DNA from 3 places in the Bradyrhizobium sp. sBnM-33 genome. Region 3 is predicted to be linked to each of the others. Evidence: riboswitches for the same ligand, from Rfam matches in the RefSeq annotation. Region 3 holds a riboswitch; each other region holds the start of a gene.
The links. Region 3 has a riboswitch for cobalamin ahead of metE (5-methyltetrahydropteroyltriglutamate--homocysteine S-methyltransferase). Riboswitches for the same ligand answer to the same signal wherever they lie in the genome.

Region 1: it holds a riboswitch for cobalamin, as region 3 does, so the genes downstream of both, metE (5-methyltetrahydropteroyltriglutamate--homocysteine S-methyltransferase) here and metE (5-methyltetrahydropteroyltriglutamate--homocysteine S-methyltransferase) in region 3, are expected to answer to the same signal.
Region 2: it holds a riboswitch for cobalamin, as region 3 does, so the genes downstream of both, RX328_RS08110 (energy-coupling factor ABC transporter permease) here and metE (5-methyltetrahydropteroyltriglutamate--homocysteine S-methyltransferase) in region 3, are expected to answer to the same signal.

What each region holds. Positions count from the first base shown of each region.
Region 1 covers NZ_CP136624.1:1,677,168-1,682,183, reverse strand. Annotated here, with positions in the region: gene RX328_RS07920 (cold-shock protein) at 1-37, opposite strand, end outside; gene RX328_RS43295 (hypothetical protein) at 142-243, opposite strand; gene RX328_RS07915 (hypothetical protein) at 428-571, opposite strand; partial or broken gene metE (5-methyltetrahydropteroyltriglutamate--homocysteine S-methyltransferase) at 668-2,994, opposite strand; cobalamin riboswitch at 3,095-3,290, opposite strand; gene RX328_RS07905 (hypothetical protein) at 3,450-3,668, opposite strand; gene RX328_RS43290 (DUF6925 family protein) at 3,683-3,880, shown strand; gene RX328_RS07900 (hypothetical protein) at 3,877-4,140, shown strand.
Region 2 covers NZ_CP136624.1:1,719,119-1,724,134, forward strand. Annotated here, with positions in the region: gene RX328_RS08100 (cobyrinate a,c-diamide synthase) at 1-1,280, shown strand, start outside; gene cobA (uroporphyrinogen-III C-methyltransferase) at 1,277-2,005, shown strand; cobalamin riboswitch at 2,054-2,274, shown strand; gene RX328_RS08110 (energy-coupling factor ABC transporter permease) at 2,311-2,988, shown strand; gene cobF (precorrin-6A synthase (deacetylating)) at 3,041-3,790, shown strand; gene cobT (nicotinate-nucleotide--dimethylbenzimidazole phosphoribosyltransferase) at 3,848-4,903, shown strand; gene RX328_RS08125 (histidine phosphatase family protein) at 4,898-5,016, opposite strand, start outside.
Region 3 covers NZ_CP136624.1:1,119,085-1,124,100, forward strand. Annotated here, with positions in the region: gene RX328_RS05275 (hypothetical protein) at 1-178, opposite strand, end outside; gene metE (5-methyltetrahydropteroyltriglutamate--homocysteine S-methyltransferase) at 362-2,731, opposite strand; cobalamin riboswitch at 2,844-3,058, opposite strand; cobalamin riboswitch at 3,191-3,401, shown strand; gene RX328_RS05285 (ribonucleoside-diphosphate reductase subunit alpha) at 3,517-5,016, shown strand, end outside.

The DNA of each region.
Region 1 (5,016 bases), 560 kb from region 3:
TATCGTCCTTAAACAGCTTCACCTTGCCTTTGGGCATGTTCTTCTCTCCGAATCACATAAATTAACGGCGTATCAGATCATTAAACTCGACAGACCTGCTCGCCTCAAGTGATTTGCGGAATTAGGATTAGCTTTAGTGCGTCAACTCCGCCGCGTTGAGCCGTGGTAGCAGCAATGCAGCCGACAGTTTCTGAGACGCCTTTCGACAATGGCACCCGCCGGATAGGCGCAGCGATCTTCCAGCGCGAACAGATCGCCCTGTCTCAGGCGAACGACGACGGTTCGCTCGCGAGACGAGGAGCAAAAGCGTTCTCCGGCCTGATCTCACGCGACCAGGCAAGAGCATGCCAGTCCGGATGCGCATCGCCCGTTCGCAAATCGACCGACACTTCGCCGGTTCCGGTTCCCAAAGTCTGCAACACTCGACTCAACAAACCCCACCGAGATGGATCGAGAGATTTCGTCCGGCGCCCTCGTTCACCTCGATCGTTTGGGCGTTGCTTCCGACAAACTCCAGGATCGTTTTCTCGCCATCACGCCCATCTCCTCGACAAGCGAGAAATTCACGCAACAGGGCTCCTCCTTTCCAAAGCGGGTGCATTTGATCCAGAAACGCATCGGCGCTCCCTGTGAAAAAAGACGCCGGACATCGGCGATTGCCTCGGGATCAGGACGCCGCCCGCAATTCACGGGCAGCGGCGACCATATTGATGAGCGCGGGACGCACCTCATCCCATCGGCGCGTTTTAAGGCCGCAATCTGGATTGATCGAGAGCTGCGCATCGGAAAGCCGCTGCCGCGCCAGCGCAATGAGCTTCTTCATCTCGGCCGCGTCCGGCACGCGCGGCGAATGGATGTCGTAAACGCCGGGTCCGATCTCGTTCGGATATTTGTAGCTCTTGAAGGCGTCAAGCAGTTGCATCTTTGACCGCGACGTCTCGATCGAGATGACGTCGGCATCCATTGCCGCGATCGCGTCGATGATGTCGTTGAACTCGGAATAACACATATGGGTGTGGATCTGGGTCTCGTCGGCCACGCCCGACGAGCAAATGCGGAAGCTGTCTACGGCCCAGCCGAGGTAGGTCTTCCATTGTGACTTGCGCAGCGGCAATCCTTCTCGGAGCGCAGCCTCGTCAATCTGGATCATCATCGCGCCGGACCTCTCGAGGTCGATCACCTCGTCACGGATCGCTAGCGCGATCTGACGGCATGCTTCGCTCCGTGGAATATCATCACGGACGAACGACCAGTTCAGGATCGTCACCGGTCCTGTCACCATCGCCTTCAGTGGCTTCTTGGTCAGCGATTGCGCGTAGCGCCACCACTCCACCGCCATCGGCTTCGGCCGGGAGACATCACCAAAAAGGATGGGCGGCCGGACACAACGCGAGCCGTAGGACTGAACCCAACCATGCTTGGTGAATGCGAAGCCGGACAGCTGCTCGCCGAAATACTGCACCATGTCATTGCGCTCGAACTCGCCATGCACGAGAACGTCGAGACCGATGTCTTCCTGCCAGCGCACCGCGCGTGCCGTCTCCTCTTTGAGAAACTGCTCGTGTTGTGCGTCGCTCATCGTTCCCCGCGCATGGGCCGCGCGGCCTTTGCGAACTTCCGCCGTCTGCGGGAACGATCCGATCGTCGTCGTGGGAAATGTCGGCAATCCGAACCGCGCGCGCTGAACCTCGGCGCGCCGGGCGAAAGAACTGCGACGACGCCGCATGCCGTCATCGATTGCAGCCATTCGCTTGGCGACGTTCGCATTGTGAACGTTGGGCGACGTTTCGCGCGTGACGGCCGCGCCTTCTGAGGCCGCAAGTACATCCGCCGCTTCCTCCCAGCCTTTAGCCAGCACGCGTCCCAACGTTGCGAGTTCTCCGATCTTCTGGACGGAGAAAGCAAGCCAGCTTTTCACATCGGGATCGAGATCGGTCTCGAGATCGAGGTCGATCGGACATGAAGCAGCGAGCATGAGGGTGCAATCTGCACGCGGTCCTCGCCAAGCTTTGCGACGGCAGGTTCGAGCCGGTCGAGCACCGCTGGAAGGTTCGAACGCCAGACATTGCGGCCATCGACGACGCCGAGAGAGAGGACAATATCCCTTCGAGCGTCGGCGACAATCGGGCTCAACTGCTCTGGGGCGCGGACCAGGTCGATGTGAAGGCCCGCAACCGGCAACGTCAAAGCGGTTTCCAGGTTGTCGCCGATCGTTCCAAAATAGGTAGCGAGCATGATCTTGAGGTCGGGAACCTTCTTGGCCAGGTGGGCGTAGGTCCGGCGCAGCGCGTCGCGTGTAGCGTCGTCGAGGTCCAGGACCAGACATGGCTCGTCCAGCTACACCCACTCGGCGCCCCTTAGGGTGAGTTCGCGGAGAACATCTACATAGACCGGCAGCAGCCTATCGAGGAGCAACAGCGGATCGAATGCAGGATCTGCGCTCTTGCCGAGCTTCAGAAAGGTGACCGGACCAACCAGCACCGGGCGCGTCTGACAACCCAGGCTTTTCGCCTCTTCATACTCCTCGATCGGCTTGCGAGAGAAAAGCGTGAAGGTCTGGTCCTTGTGAAATTCCGGCAGCATGTAGTGATAATTAGTGTCGAACCATTTGGTCATCTCCTGCGCTGCGGCGCCGTGCTCGGCGTGACCGCAATTCGCATCATGGTCATCGCGCCGTGCGCCCCGTGCCATCGCAAAGTAGGTCTTGAGCGAAACAGGGCCTGCGCTCCAACCGTAAATTTCCGGAATGGCACCGACCATCACGCTGGTATCGAGCGCATGGTCATAAAGCGAGAAGTCGTTTGAAGGAATAACGGTTACGCCGAGCGATTTCTGCCGCGCCCAGTTGGCGGCGCGAAGCGCAGCCGCAGCCTCAAGAAGCTGCGTTTCGTCAGACTTTCCGGCCCAATAGCTCTCGAGCGCGAGTTTGAGTTCGCGGCGGGGACCGATGCGCGGCGTGCCGAGGGTAGCGACAGGAATCGAGAGAAGAGACATAGCTTCAACCCTATGTTGGGAGCAAGGCCATGGCGGACGCGTCCAGAAAAAGCCGCCGAAGCGGCAACTGCTTGGCGCACCACCGGGACACCCCGCCCGTGGACGAATATGTTGTCGGGCCAGGTCTCCCGGCTCGCGGGTCGTCGCTGCTATCCGGCCTTCCCGAAGCCGCGTGGCTTCAGTGACTTCTATTGGACAGCGGCTCGCCGCTTACAGTTGCGGGGGCAGCGCCGGCATCGCACCGGCTTCCCTCTTAGCTCCGGATCAATCCGGAGAGCCTCGACATCTCCGATTACCTGCAAGAGGGCCGTTCCGTTCGGTTCTCGGGAGCGATCGTCTGGACAACGGAGGCATCTAGCGCCTCGTCGTCGTGCGGCCCGATCGTCGCATAGAGTTCGGCGCGCGTCTGGATTCGATCGACAATCTTGTGGGTGCCGCGGTCGCGCGATCGCAGCTTACAGATCTTCCTGCGCCTTGTTAGCCACCCGCAGCGCAGACACCGGCCAGATCACCATTGAATAGTTACCTCGAATTCTGCCACCGCAAAGCAACGGCGTCTTGCCGAAGGCGGTCATGTTGGCGAGCAGCGGCACGCCCGGCATCCGCTCGGCAAAGGCAGGAACATTTCCGCGGTGTTGAGCGCGCCGGGAAAATCGGTAGGCGCCCGCCTCCAACTCTGCACGCGCTTATGTGCTGTATCGCGAGGCACACCCATATCTTTGCCGAAAGTACTGTCGCATCGCCGTACCCATGCAGTGACGTAGCCATTGCCCGAGGGTTGCCCACCTGCGCGCATCTCTATCCCCTGCATCCGCTCCGCGACCACCTTGGCCAAAAACGCCCGTTCAGGCATGACTGCCGCATCACCTTTCTGGCCCTTGCTTGAAAGTTACGGGCAACCCCGATCTCGTGGCCTTCGAGCGGCATGTCATCCATTCCGTCGTCTGCGGACTTGAACCATCCACCGTCGCACTCCGAAACGACCATTTTGCCTGCGCCATATTCCGCGTGACGCTTCGCCAGGTGCAGGCCTTGGAGCAGACATCGGCAGTGCTTGCGGCTTGGCTGTCGGCCTGGGACGAGCTCGGTCCGGTGGACGCCGACGACCCATCGATGCGCTACATTGACATTCCTATCGGCCTGTAGCTGCTCAAGATTCTGAATTCGCAGTGTACGTTACATACAGACTATAATAGATCACCGAAACCCGTGACGAGTGTCGCCGAGATGACCATCCCGCCTGAACAACGAAGGGAAACGGTGACCTCCCTAGGCATCCGGGCTTATCGCGGTAGACCGACCGATGCGTTGAGCTGCACGCTGCGTCCAGTTGATCATCTTTGCACAAAAGATGCGACACATGCGCAAAAATCACCGCCAAACGGCGCAAGAACTCGAGTATTCGATCATTTGTTCGCGCGACTAGAGACGACTAAAAGGGCATCTCGTAACACTGATGTTCTCACAAGCTTGGAGTTCTCGGTGAGTGATCGATCTACTCATCTCGATGCTCCTTCAGCGGCCCCTTGGGGCGTTTCCTCCCTGACTTGGCCGCGCGTAACATTCGCGCGGCCTTTTTTCTGCCTCCAGCAAGAGATTGACTTGCAGGATTCAATGGGCTTTGAACGCAAAAACGCATGGTGCGAGTAGGTTCTCGCGCAGATACAGGGTCATTAGCCCCTTGGCGAAGAGTTGTTCGTAAATGCCGGCGTACGGTCACCCATCCAAATTTTCGATTTGATTTCGCGAATAGGACGCCTCCGCAAGGCCGGCGATTGACGTCTTCGTAATTGTAATAAGCAGCCTTCGCGTCTTCGGGCGAGCGGCTCTGCAAGAAAGGTTGCGGTCGGGTATCTTCAAGCGGACTCCAGAGCGTCGCTCATGTATATCGAGTTCACGAAATCGGCCACATCGAATCAACCGTGAGCCGCCAGATCCGTCGGAATACTTCCAGACGACCAATTAGTTGCGCCGTGCTTTGTCATCTGAGACCGTCGGTCTCATCCGTCTGTCATACCGTTC
Region 2 (5,016 bases), 600 kb from region 3:
CATCCGGTGTTGGCAAGACGACGCTGACGCTGGCGCTGGCGCGCGCCTATCGCGATCGCGGGCAGAAGGTCCAGTGCTTCAAGAGCGGACCGGACTACATCGATCCCGCCTTTCATGCGGCCGCCACGGGGCGCGCCTCGGTCAATATCGACAGCTGGGCCATGCGTCGCGAGGCGATCGAAGCGCTCGCCTCGCGCGCGGCGGATGCGGACATCGTTCTGGCTGAAGGTTCGATGGGCCTGTTCGATGGCGTTGCCGCGCGGGGCGTCTCGGGCATCGGTGCCACCGCCGATATTGCCGAGATGATGGGCTGGCCGGTCCTGCTCATGATCGATCCTTCCGGACAGGCGCAAACCGCCGCGGCTGTGGTTGCGGGACTGCGCGATTTCCGTGCCGGTGTGCGTCTTGCGGGCGTCGTTCTCAACCGTGTCGCCAGCGCCCGGCACGAAGACCTTGTGCGTCGCGCACTGGCGGCCACAGGCATTGCTGTGTTCGGCGCATTACCGCGCCACGCCGCGATCGCCTTGCCGAAGCGGCACCTTGGCCTGGTGCAGGCCGAGGAGCAGGCAGAGGTAGGCGGCCTGATCGCCGAAGCCGCGCGCTTCGTCACCGAGCATGTCGATCTCGACGCAGTGCTACAATCGGCATGCGCCTGGTCACCGCAGCTCGCCGCGCGCAGTGAAAACGTCAAGCCACCCGGCCAGCGCATCGCGCTGGCGCGCGACGCCGCATTTTCGTTCGTCTATCCACACATGCTCGAGGCCTGGCGCGCCGCCGGTGCCGAGATCTCAACCTTCTCGCCGCTCGGCGACGAAGGTCCCGACGTCGGGGCCGACGTTTGCTGGCTGCCGGGCGGCTATCCGGAATTGCATGCCGGCCGGCTGGCGGCCAACACGCGATTTCGCCGCGCGCTAAAGTCCTTTGCCGAGACGCGGCCGGTGCATGGCGAGTGCGGCGGCTATATGGTGCTGGGCACCGCCTTGACCGACGCCAACGACGCACGCCACGAGATGACGGGATTGCTCGGACTGGAGACCAGTTTTGCCCAGCGCCGCATGCATCTGGGCTACCGGCTCGCGGAGCTCACTGAGCCGATGCCCGGGCATGGGCGGGGCGCACGGCTTCGCGGCCACGAATTTCACTACTCCACGATTGTCTCGCAGCCCGATACACCCTTGGCCGTCGTGCGCGACGCGACCGGCGCGGTCGTTGCGGAAACCGGCTCGCGGCGCGGTTTCGTCACCGGTACGTTCTTCCACCTTATTGCGGAGGATACGTGAGCAGCCTTGTTTCCTTTGTCTCGGCCGGTCCCGGCGATCCTGAGCTACTAACGCTCAAGGCGGCCGCGTGTCTGCGCGCCGCCGACGTCGTGTTGTATGACGACCTTGCCTCGGGCGCGATCCTCGATCACGCCCGCCCCGGGGCCAATCTGGTGGCGGTTGGCAAGCGGGCGGGCCGGCCTTCGGCCAAACAGGAGCATGTCAACCGGCTGCTGATCGACTACGCGGCCGCGGGTGCCCGCGTGGTCCGCTTGAAATCGGGAGACGCCGGCATCTTCGGGCGACTTGAAGAGGAGATCGAGGCGCTGCGCGCGGCGGGCATCGGCTACGAGATCATTCCCGGTGTCACCTCGGCCTGCGTTGCGGCAGCGCACGCCGGCATTCCGCTTACCCGACGGCACACCTCTCGCCGCGTCCAGTTCGTGACCGGAGCTGATGTCGCCGGACAGTTGCCTGCAAATCTCAATTGGGCAGCGCTCACCGATCCGGAATCGACGACCGTGGTCTATATGGGCAAGCGCACATTCCCGGCCCTCGCGGCGAAGCTGATTGAGCACGGCATGGCCCCCGACACAGCGGCGCTGTTTGCCGAGTCTCTCGGCCATGCCGAACAACGGCTTGTCCGCACGACGATCGCGAAGCTCGCCGAGCAGCTCGCGCAAGCCGGCCCTGCAACGACGGCGGCCGTCATTCTTTTCGGCGCGCTGGCGGGAGAGTATCCGTGATGCCGTCGTCCGCCCTCGCGAGCCACTTGACGCCGCCTCATCGGAAGGGGCACACAGAACAGGCATGGTGCTCGAACCGGCGCAAAGCGCCGGAGTATAATCGGGAATGGGGTAGGGCGGACCCAATTGCGGCGCCTGAAGCCCCGGCCGCCCCCGCGACTGTAAGCGGCGAGGGACTCCGATCCGCCACTGGGCCGTCAAGCCCGGGAAGGCTGGAGGTCCGTTTCGAACCGCGAGCCAGGAGACCGGCCCTGGAGTTTTTGACGCCAACGCCGTCGGGTGTGACGGCAGGAGGGATGTAAATCATGCATATCGAACCGGAAATCGTTACAGGCGCCAAGCTCGTGCTGAGTTACGCGACCGGGGCAGCCGCCGCCGGCTGCGCCCTCAAGCTCGCGGCCGAAACAGTGCGCGAGCAGGGGATCGTTTCATTGGCGGTGCGCACCGTCGCAACAACGGTCCTGGTCTTCTCGTTTTTCGAGTTGCTGCCGCATTTCCGGGTCGGGGTCTCGGAGGTGCATTTCATTCTCGGCTCGACGCTGTTCCTGCTTTTCGGCGCGGCGCCGGCCGCGTTCGGGCTGGCGCTCGGTCTCTTGTTTCAGGGGCTGTTCTTTGTGCCAACGGATCTGCCGCAATACGGCATGAACGTGACCACGCTGTTGGTGCCGCTATTTGCGATCCGAGCGCTTGCCGAGCGCATCATTCCCCGCAACACCGCCTATGTTGACCTGCAGTATCGCCAGGCATTCGCGCTTTCGACCGCCTATCAATCCGGCATTGTGGCATGGGTCGCCTTCTGGGCTGTCTACGGCGCTGGTTTTGCGGCCGAGAACCTTACCGCCATCGCGTCCTTTGCCGCGTCCTATGCGCTCGTCATCGTGATCGAGCCGCTGGCCGATTTGGCCGTGCTGGCGCTGGCGAAGTCGATGCGGGGCATCACCGCAGACGGTCTTGTTACCTATCGCCTGCACAACGCGGCCTAGAGATGACGTGGGGGGCGGTCGCAAGTCGCGGCCACCCCTTGCGCGCGACAAGATGCAAACGCTCTTCCTGATAGGCATTGGTTGCGGCGATCCCGAGCAGCTTACGCTTGCCGCGATCCGTGCGATCAACGCAGCTGACCTCGTCCTGATTCCGCGCAAAGGCACGGCGAAATCCGATCTCGCCGACCTGCGCCGAACCATTTGCGAGCGAGTTCTCACCAACGGTCGCACGCGCGTCGCCGAGTTCGATCTGCCCGTGCGTGACGCCGGGCAGGAGGACTACCACAAGGGCGTGGACGAATGGCACGACGCCGTCGCCGCAAGCTGGTCGCGCGAAATTGCGGACCATCTCGGTAGTGACGGGCGCGTTGCTCTGCTGATCTGGGGCGATCCTTCGCTATACGACTCCAGCCTGCGGATCGCTCGCAGGCTCGATCCGTTGCCGACGATCGAGGTGGTGCCAGGCATCACGTCAATCCAGGCGCTTTGCGCTGCGCACTCGTTGCCGCTGAACGACATCGGCGAACCTTTTCTGGTGACAACAGGGCGGCGGCTGCGCGAAGGCGGCTGGCCGCACGGCACGGACACCGTGGTCGTCATGCTCGATGGCGGCGCGGCGTTCCAGTCGCTCGACCCGGGAGGACTGCACATCTGGTGGGGCGCCTATCTCGGCATGCCCGACCAGATCACCATGTCAGGTGAGCTGGCCGAGGAGGGCCCACGCATCGTCGCCGCGCGGCGGCAGGCGCGCGAAAGGCATGGCTGGATCATGGACAGTTACATCCTCAAGCGCCGGTCATAGCGCGCTCGGGCGAGAGCCCGTCCGTATCGTTAACGCCAGCATCAGAGGCAGAACAGCATGCTACCCGAGTGGGTCTATCAAGAGTGCCCGGGCATCTCGACCGCCCATCGCGATGCGGCGCTGGCCCGTCAGGCTCAACTCACCAAGCCGGCCGGCGCGCTCGGCCGGCTCGAGCAAGTGGCGACCGAACTCGCCGGCCTGCAACAAACGGAGCGGCCTCAGGCCGAGCGCGTGCCGATCATCGTCTTTGCAGGCGACCACGGTATCGTCGCCCAGGGGGTATCGGCCTATCCTCAGGAAGTAACGATCGCGATGATGTCGAATTTCGCGTCGGGCGGCGCAGCGATCTCCGTCCTTGCGGGCGAGCTGGGCTCAAGTCTCGAGATCGTCGATGCTGGAACGCTCGCCGAACAACCGATCCCGGGCGTCGTGACTGACAAGCCGCGCCGGGGCACCAGGGACTTCAGCAAGGAAGCGGCGCTTGAGTTGGTGGAGGTCGCCTTCGCCGTCGACTGCGGCAAGCGCGCGGTCGCACGCGCCGCCGCAACAGAGCCTGATCTTCTGATCGTTGGCGACATGGGCATCGGCAATACCACGACTTCGGCGGCCATCGCCGCGGCCTTGCTTGGCGTGAGCGCCGCACAGATGACCGGCAGCGGGACCGGCATCGATGCAGCCGGTCGTGCGCGGAAGGCGCACTTGATTGACGCAGCGCTGGATTGTCATGGTCTCACGAGACCACCTGCTTCTCCCGAACACATCCTATGTGCGGTCGGCGGTCTCGAAACTGCTGCGATTACGGGCGCGATCATCGCCGCCGCACAGCGTCGCCTCCCGATCCTGATCGACGGTTTCATCGTGTCCGTCGCGGCATTGACGGCGGTGCATCTTAATCCGTCGTGTCGGCCCTTTCTCTTATCCTCGCATCAATCGGCCGAGCAGGGGCACCGCCTGGTTCTTGAGGCCCTGAATGTGCAGCCGTTGTTCAATCTGGACCTCAGGTTAGGGGAGGGATCGGGCGCCGCGCTCGCATTGCCGATCCTGCGGCTTGCATGCGCTCTGCACAATGGCATGGCGACCTTCGCGCAAGCCAGCGTTCCGAATCGCTCATAACGCGACATTCTGATTGACCGACACAATCCGCCAATCGTTCCGTAGCCGATCAATTCGGGTGATCGACAGCGGATCGATAACAAAGCGCAACGCTGCTTGCGGTGCGATGTCGA
Region 3 (5,016 bases):
CGAGGTGTACGGCCAGAATGTGTTCCGGGGTCTCGGCTACTTCGACCTTTTGCCCCTCGCCGCCGACGAAGGCGAGCACGGTGCGCTCGCCTTCGCGCCACATGCTGCCGACCAGGGCAATGTTGATGTGGATGGATTGCCCCGTCTCAAATCGCGTGCATTCGATCCAGAAGCGCATGACGTTCTCCTTGATGATGAGGCCGTAGGATGGGCAAAGCCACCGGGTCGCGCGAATGCGGGCCCGATGACAGGCTCCGCGTGCCCACCATTCACACCAACGATCTCGGATAGATGATGGGCACGGCGCAAGTGCGCCTTTGCCCACCCTACGCAGCCGCAGCAAGATTAGAGGCTTCTCGCGTTACACGGATGCCCTCATTTCGTGGGCCGCCGCGACCATATTGACGAGCGCCGGCCGTACCTCCTCCCATTTGCGGGTCTTCAGTCCGCAATCCGGATTGATCCAGATCTGGGTATCGGATAGCCGCGTCCGGGCGAGTTTCAGCAGAGCCGTCATCTCCTCGATATCAGGCACGCGCGGCGAATGGATGTCGTAAACGCCGGGGCCGATTTCGTTCGGGTAGCGGTAGTCCCTGAACGCATCGAGCAGCTCCATCTTCGAACGCGAGGTCTCGATCGAGATCACGTCGGCGTCCATCGCGCCGATCGCGCCGATAATGTCGTTGAACTCCGAGTAGCACATGTGGGTGTGGATCTGCGTCTCGTCGCGCACGCCGGACGAACAGAGCCGGAAGGCGTCGACGGCCCAATCCAGATAGGCCTGCCATTCGGACTTGCGCAGCGGCAGGCCCTCCCGCAGCGCCGCCTCGTCGATCTGGATCATGCCGGCGCCGGCGGCTTCGAGATCGGCCACCTCGTCGCGGATCGCGAGCGCGATCTGCCGGCAGGCTTCGCTGCGCGGAATGTCGTCGCGGACGAACGACCAGTTCAGAATGGTGATGGGGCCGGTGAGCATCGCCTTCATCGGCTTTTTCGTTAGCGACTGGGCATATTGCCACCACTCGACCGTCATCGGCTTCGGCCGCGACACGTCGCCGAACAAGACCGGCGGACGCACGTAGCGCGATCCGTAGGATTGCACCCAGCCGTGTGTGGTGAAGGCGAAGCCTGCGAGCTGTTCGCCAAAATACTGCACCATGTCATTGCGCTCGAACTCGCCATGGACGAGCACGTCCAGCCCGATATTTTCCTGCCAGCGCACTGTGCGGGCCGTCTGGTTCTGCAGGTAGAGCTTATAGGCTTCGTCCGTCAGAGCTCCCCTGGCGTGAGCGGAGCGGGCGTTCCTGACATCGGCGGTTTGCGGGAACGAGCCGATGGTCGTGGTCGGGAACGCCGGCAGGTTGAAGCGCTCGCGCTGAACGGTGGCGCGTTCAGCGAAGACGCTGGAGCGGAAGCGCATCGGCTCATTGATGCCGGCAACACGTGCCGCCACCTTCGGGTCGTGAATGCGCGGCGACGCCTTGCGGGAGGCTGCCGCCTGGTCCGAAGCTTTCAGGCTGTCCGCGACTGCTCTGCGGCCATCGGCCAGCGCGGTTCCGAGCGTGGCCAGCTCCTCGAGCTTCTGCACCGAAAATGCCAGCCAGCTTTTTATTTCGGGATCGAGCCCGGTCTCAAGTGAGAGATCGATCGGGACATGCAGCAGCGAACAGGAGGGGGCGACCTGCACACGGTGCTTGCCGAGTTTGGCGATCACCGGCTCAAGCCGGTCGAGAAGCCGGCTCAAATTAGCGCGCCAGATGTTACGGCCGTCGATGATTCCGAGCGACAGCACGAGGTCGTCAGGAAAACCGGCGAGCTCGTCGATCTGCTCCGGCGCGCGCACCAGGTCGAGATGCAGGCCGGCGATGGGAAGGGATAGCGCAGTATCGCGGTTGGCGCCCAGCCCGCCAAAATAGGTCGCCAGCATGATCTTGAGCTGCGGCACCGCGCTCGTGATCTTCGCATAGGCATAATGCAGCGCCTGATGCGCGACGATATCGAGGTCGAGCACCAGACACGGCTCGTCGATCTGCACCCATTCCGCGCCCCGATCGGCGAGTTCGCGCAGGACCTCGATGTAAACCGGCACCAAGCGATCAAGCAGGGACAGCGGATTGAAACCGGCATCCTTGCTCTTGGCGAGTTTGAGAAACGTGACCGGCCCGACTAGCACAGGGCGGGTCTGATAACCCAGCGCCTTGGCTTCTTCGTATTCCTCGATCGGCTTGCGCGAGGCGAGGACAAATTTCTGATCCTTGGCCAGTTCGGGCACCATGTAGTGGTAGTTGGTGTCGAACCATTTTGTCATCTCGAGCGCCGGCACGCCGTGCGCGGCGTCGTGCCCGTGATTGATATGGCCGCAGCTCGCTTCATGTGCCTTGCCTTGTGCGCCGCGTGCCATCGCAAAGTAAGTCGCAAGGGAGACCGGCCCGCCGTTCCAGCGATAGATTTCCGGAATCGCACCGACCATGACGGATGTGTCGAGCACCTGGTCGTAGAACGAGAAATCGTTCGACGGGATCACGTTGACGCCAAGCTTTTTCTGACGCGCCCAGTTGGCGGCGCGAAGCCCGATGCCGGTCTCGATCAGCGCCTTCTCGTCGGTTGCGCCGGACCAGAAACTCTCCAGCGCGAATTTCAGCTCGCGGCGCGGACCGATGCGCGGCGTGCCGAGGGAGGCAACGGGAAGTGAAGAAGTGGAGATGATGGAAGAAGATGTAGAACCAGACATTGGCTTAACCCCAAAAGTTGGGGGCAAAGGCCGAAGTGACACGTCTGGATTTTCGCGAACGGCAGAGCGCGCGCGGAAAATCGCAACCGCACCACCGGGACACCCCGCCCGAGGACGTGTATGTTGTCGAGGCAGGTCTCCTGGCTCGCGGGTCAATGCTGCTGTCCGGCCTTCCCGAAACCTCGTGAGGCTTCAGTGACTTCATTGGACAGCGGCTCGCCGCTTACAGTTGCGGGGGCAGCTCCGGCTTTGGCTTTTCGGCCGCACCGGCTTCCCTCTTAGCTTCGGAAGAACGTCTCCCGAAGAACCACGACGGGTCCACTTATCGGCAACGCGGCAGGCGCGTCAACTCGGCGACATTCGCTGGTTCGTTGTAATCGTTGTTCACAGCCGCAGGTTCCCTCGCCGAAATTCTTGCACATCACCTGCTCTCCCCATTGACAGGCGGACGCGAATAACACGAGATATAGCCGTCACGGTCCGCCATGACCCAACACATGGTGGCTAAGAGGGAAGCCGGTGTATCGCGAAAATCCGGCGCTGCCCCCGCAACTGTAAGCAGTGAGTTGTTTTCCGAATCTTACGTCACTGATGCGGCATCGCATTGGGAAGACACGGGGACAACGGCGACCTGCGAGCCAGGAGACCTGCCGCGACACCGAAAAAACGTCCACGGGCGGGGTGTCCCGGCGGCGCTTGCAGATTCATGCCGGGGTTTCTCGCCCGCGCATTTGAAGCAGCGTCCTCTCTGACATCCAGCCCCAATACCATCACGGGGTCTCTTGATGTCACTCTCTCTCGATCGCGGAGCCAGTGCCGCTCCATTCATCCGGTTGCGGCCCGAATCGCTTGCCGTCTCGGAAGCGCAGCCGCCGATGCAGGTGATTCGTCGCAACGGCACGGTTTCGAAATTTGACGCCAGCAAAATTTCGGTCGCGATGACCAAGGCGTTTCTCGCGGTCGAGGGACATGGCGCGGCGGCCTCCCGCCGGGTGCATGAAATCGTCGAGCAACTGACCGCCGAGGTCGTCGGCGCGCTGTCGCGCCGGATGAGCGAGGGCCGCACCTTTCATATCGAGGACGTGCAGGACCAGGTCGAGCTCGCCTTGATGCGCAGCGAGCATCACAAGGTCGCGCGCGCCTATGTGCTCTATCGCGAGGAACGTACGCGCCAGCGTGCCGGACAGGACGTGGCCATGGCCGCCCAGCCATCGGGGAAGCCCTCGTTACGTGTCACCCTGGCCAGTGGCGTGCAGGTCCCGCTCGATATCGCGCGGCTGACGCTGATCATCGAAGAAGCCTGCACTGGCCTTCAGGGCGTCGGCGCCACCGCGGTGCTCGCCGAGACGCAGCGCAATCTCTATGACGGCATCAGCGAGGACGAACTGGCGCTGGCGTCGGTGATGGCCGCGCGCACGCTGGTGGAGCAGGAGCCGAACTACGCCTATGTCAGCGCGCGGCTCTTGCTCGACAAGCTGCGCACCGAGGTGCTGTCTTTCGTGCATGACACGCCGACCAGCGCGTCGCAGGCCGAGATGGCCGAGCGCTACGGCGAGTACTTTCCAGCCTACATCAAGGCCGGCATCAAGGCCGAACTGCTCGATCCCGATCTGGCGCGCTTCGACCTGAAAAAGCTTGCCGCGGCATTGAAGCCGGAACGCGACCTGGCGTTCCAGTTTCTGGGTCTGCAGACGCTGTACGACCGCTATTTCCTGCATGTGCACGGCAATCGCATCGAGCTGCCGCAGGCGTTCTTCATGCGGGTCGCGATGGGGCTGGCGATCCGCGAGATCGACCGCGAGGCGCGCGCGATCGAGTTCTACGATTTGCTGTCGTCCTTCGACTTCATGGCCTCGACGCCGACGCTGTTCAATTCCGGCACGCTGCGGCCGCAATTGTCGTCCTGCTTTCTCACCACCATCGCCGACGACCTCGACGGCATCTTCAAGTCGGTCAAGGACAATGCGCTGCTCGCAAAATATTCCGGCGGGCTCGGTAACGACTGGACCCGCGTGCGTGGGCTCGGCGCGCATATCAAGGGCACCAATGGCGAAAGCCAGGGCGTGGTGCCCTTTCTAAAGGTGGTCAACGACACCGCGATCGCCGTCAACCAGGGCGGCAAACGCAAAGGCGCGGTCTGCGCCTATCTCGAAACCTGGCACATCGACATCGAGGAATTTTTGGAGCTGCGCAAGAACACCGGCGATGATCGCCGCCGCACCCATGACATGAACACCGCGAACTGGGTGCCCGACCTGTTCATGCAGCGCGTCGAGGCCGATGGC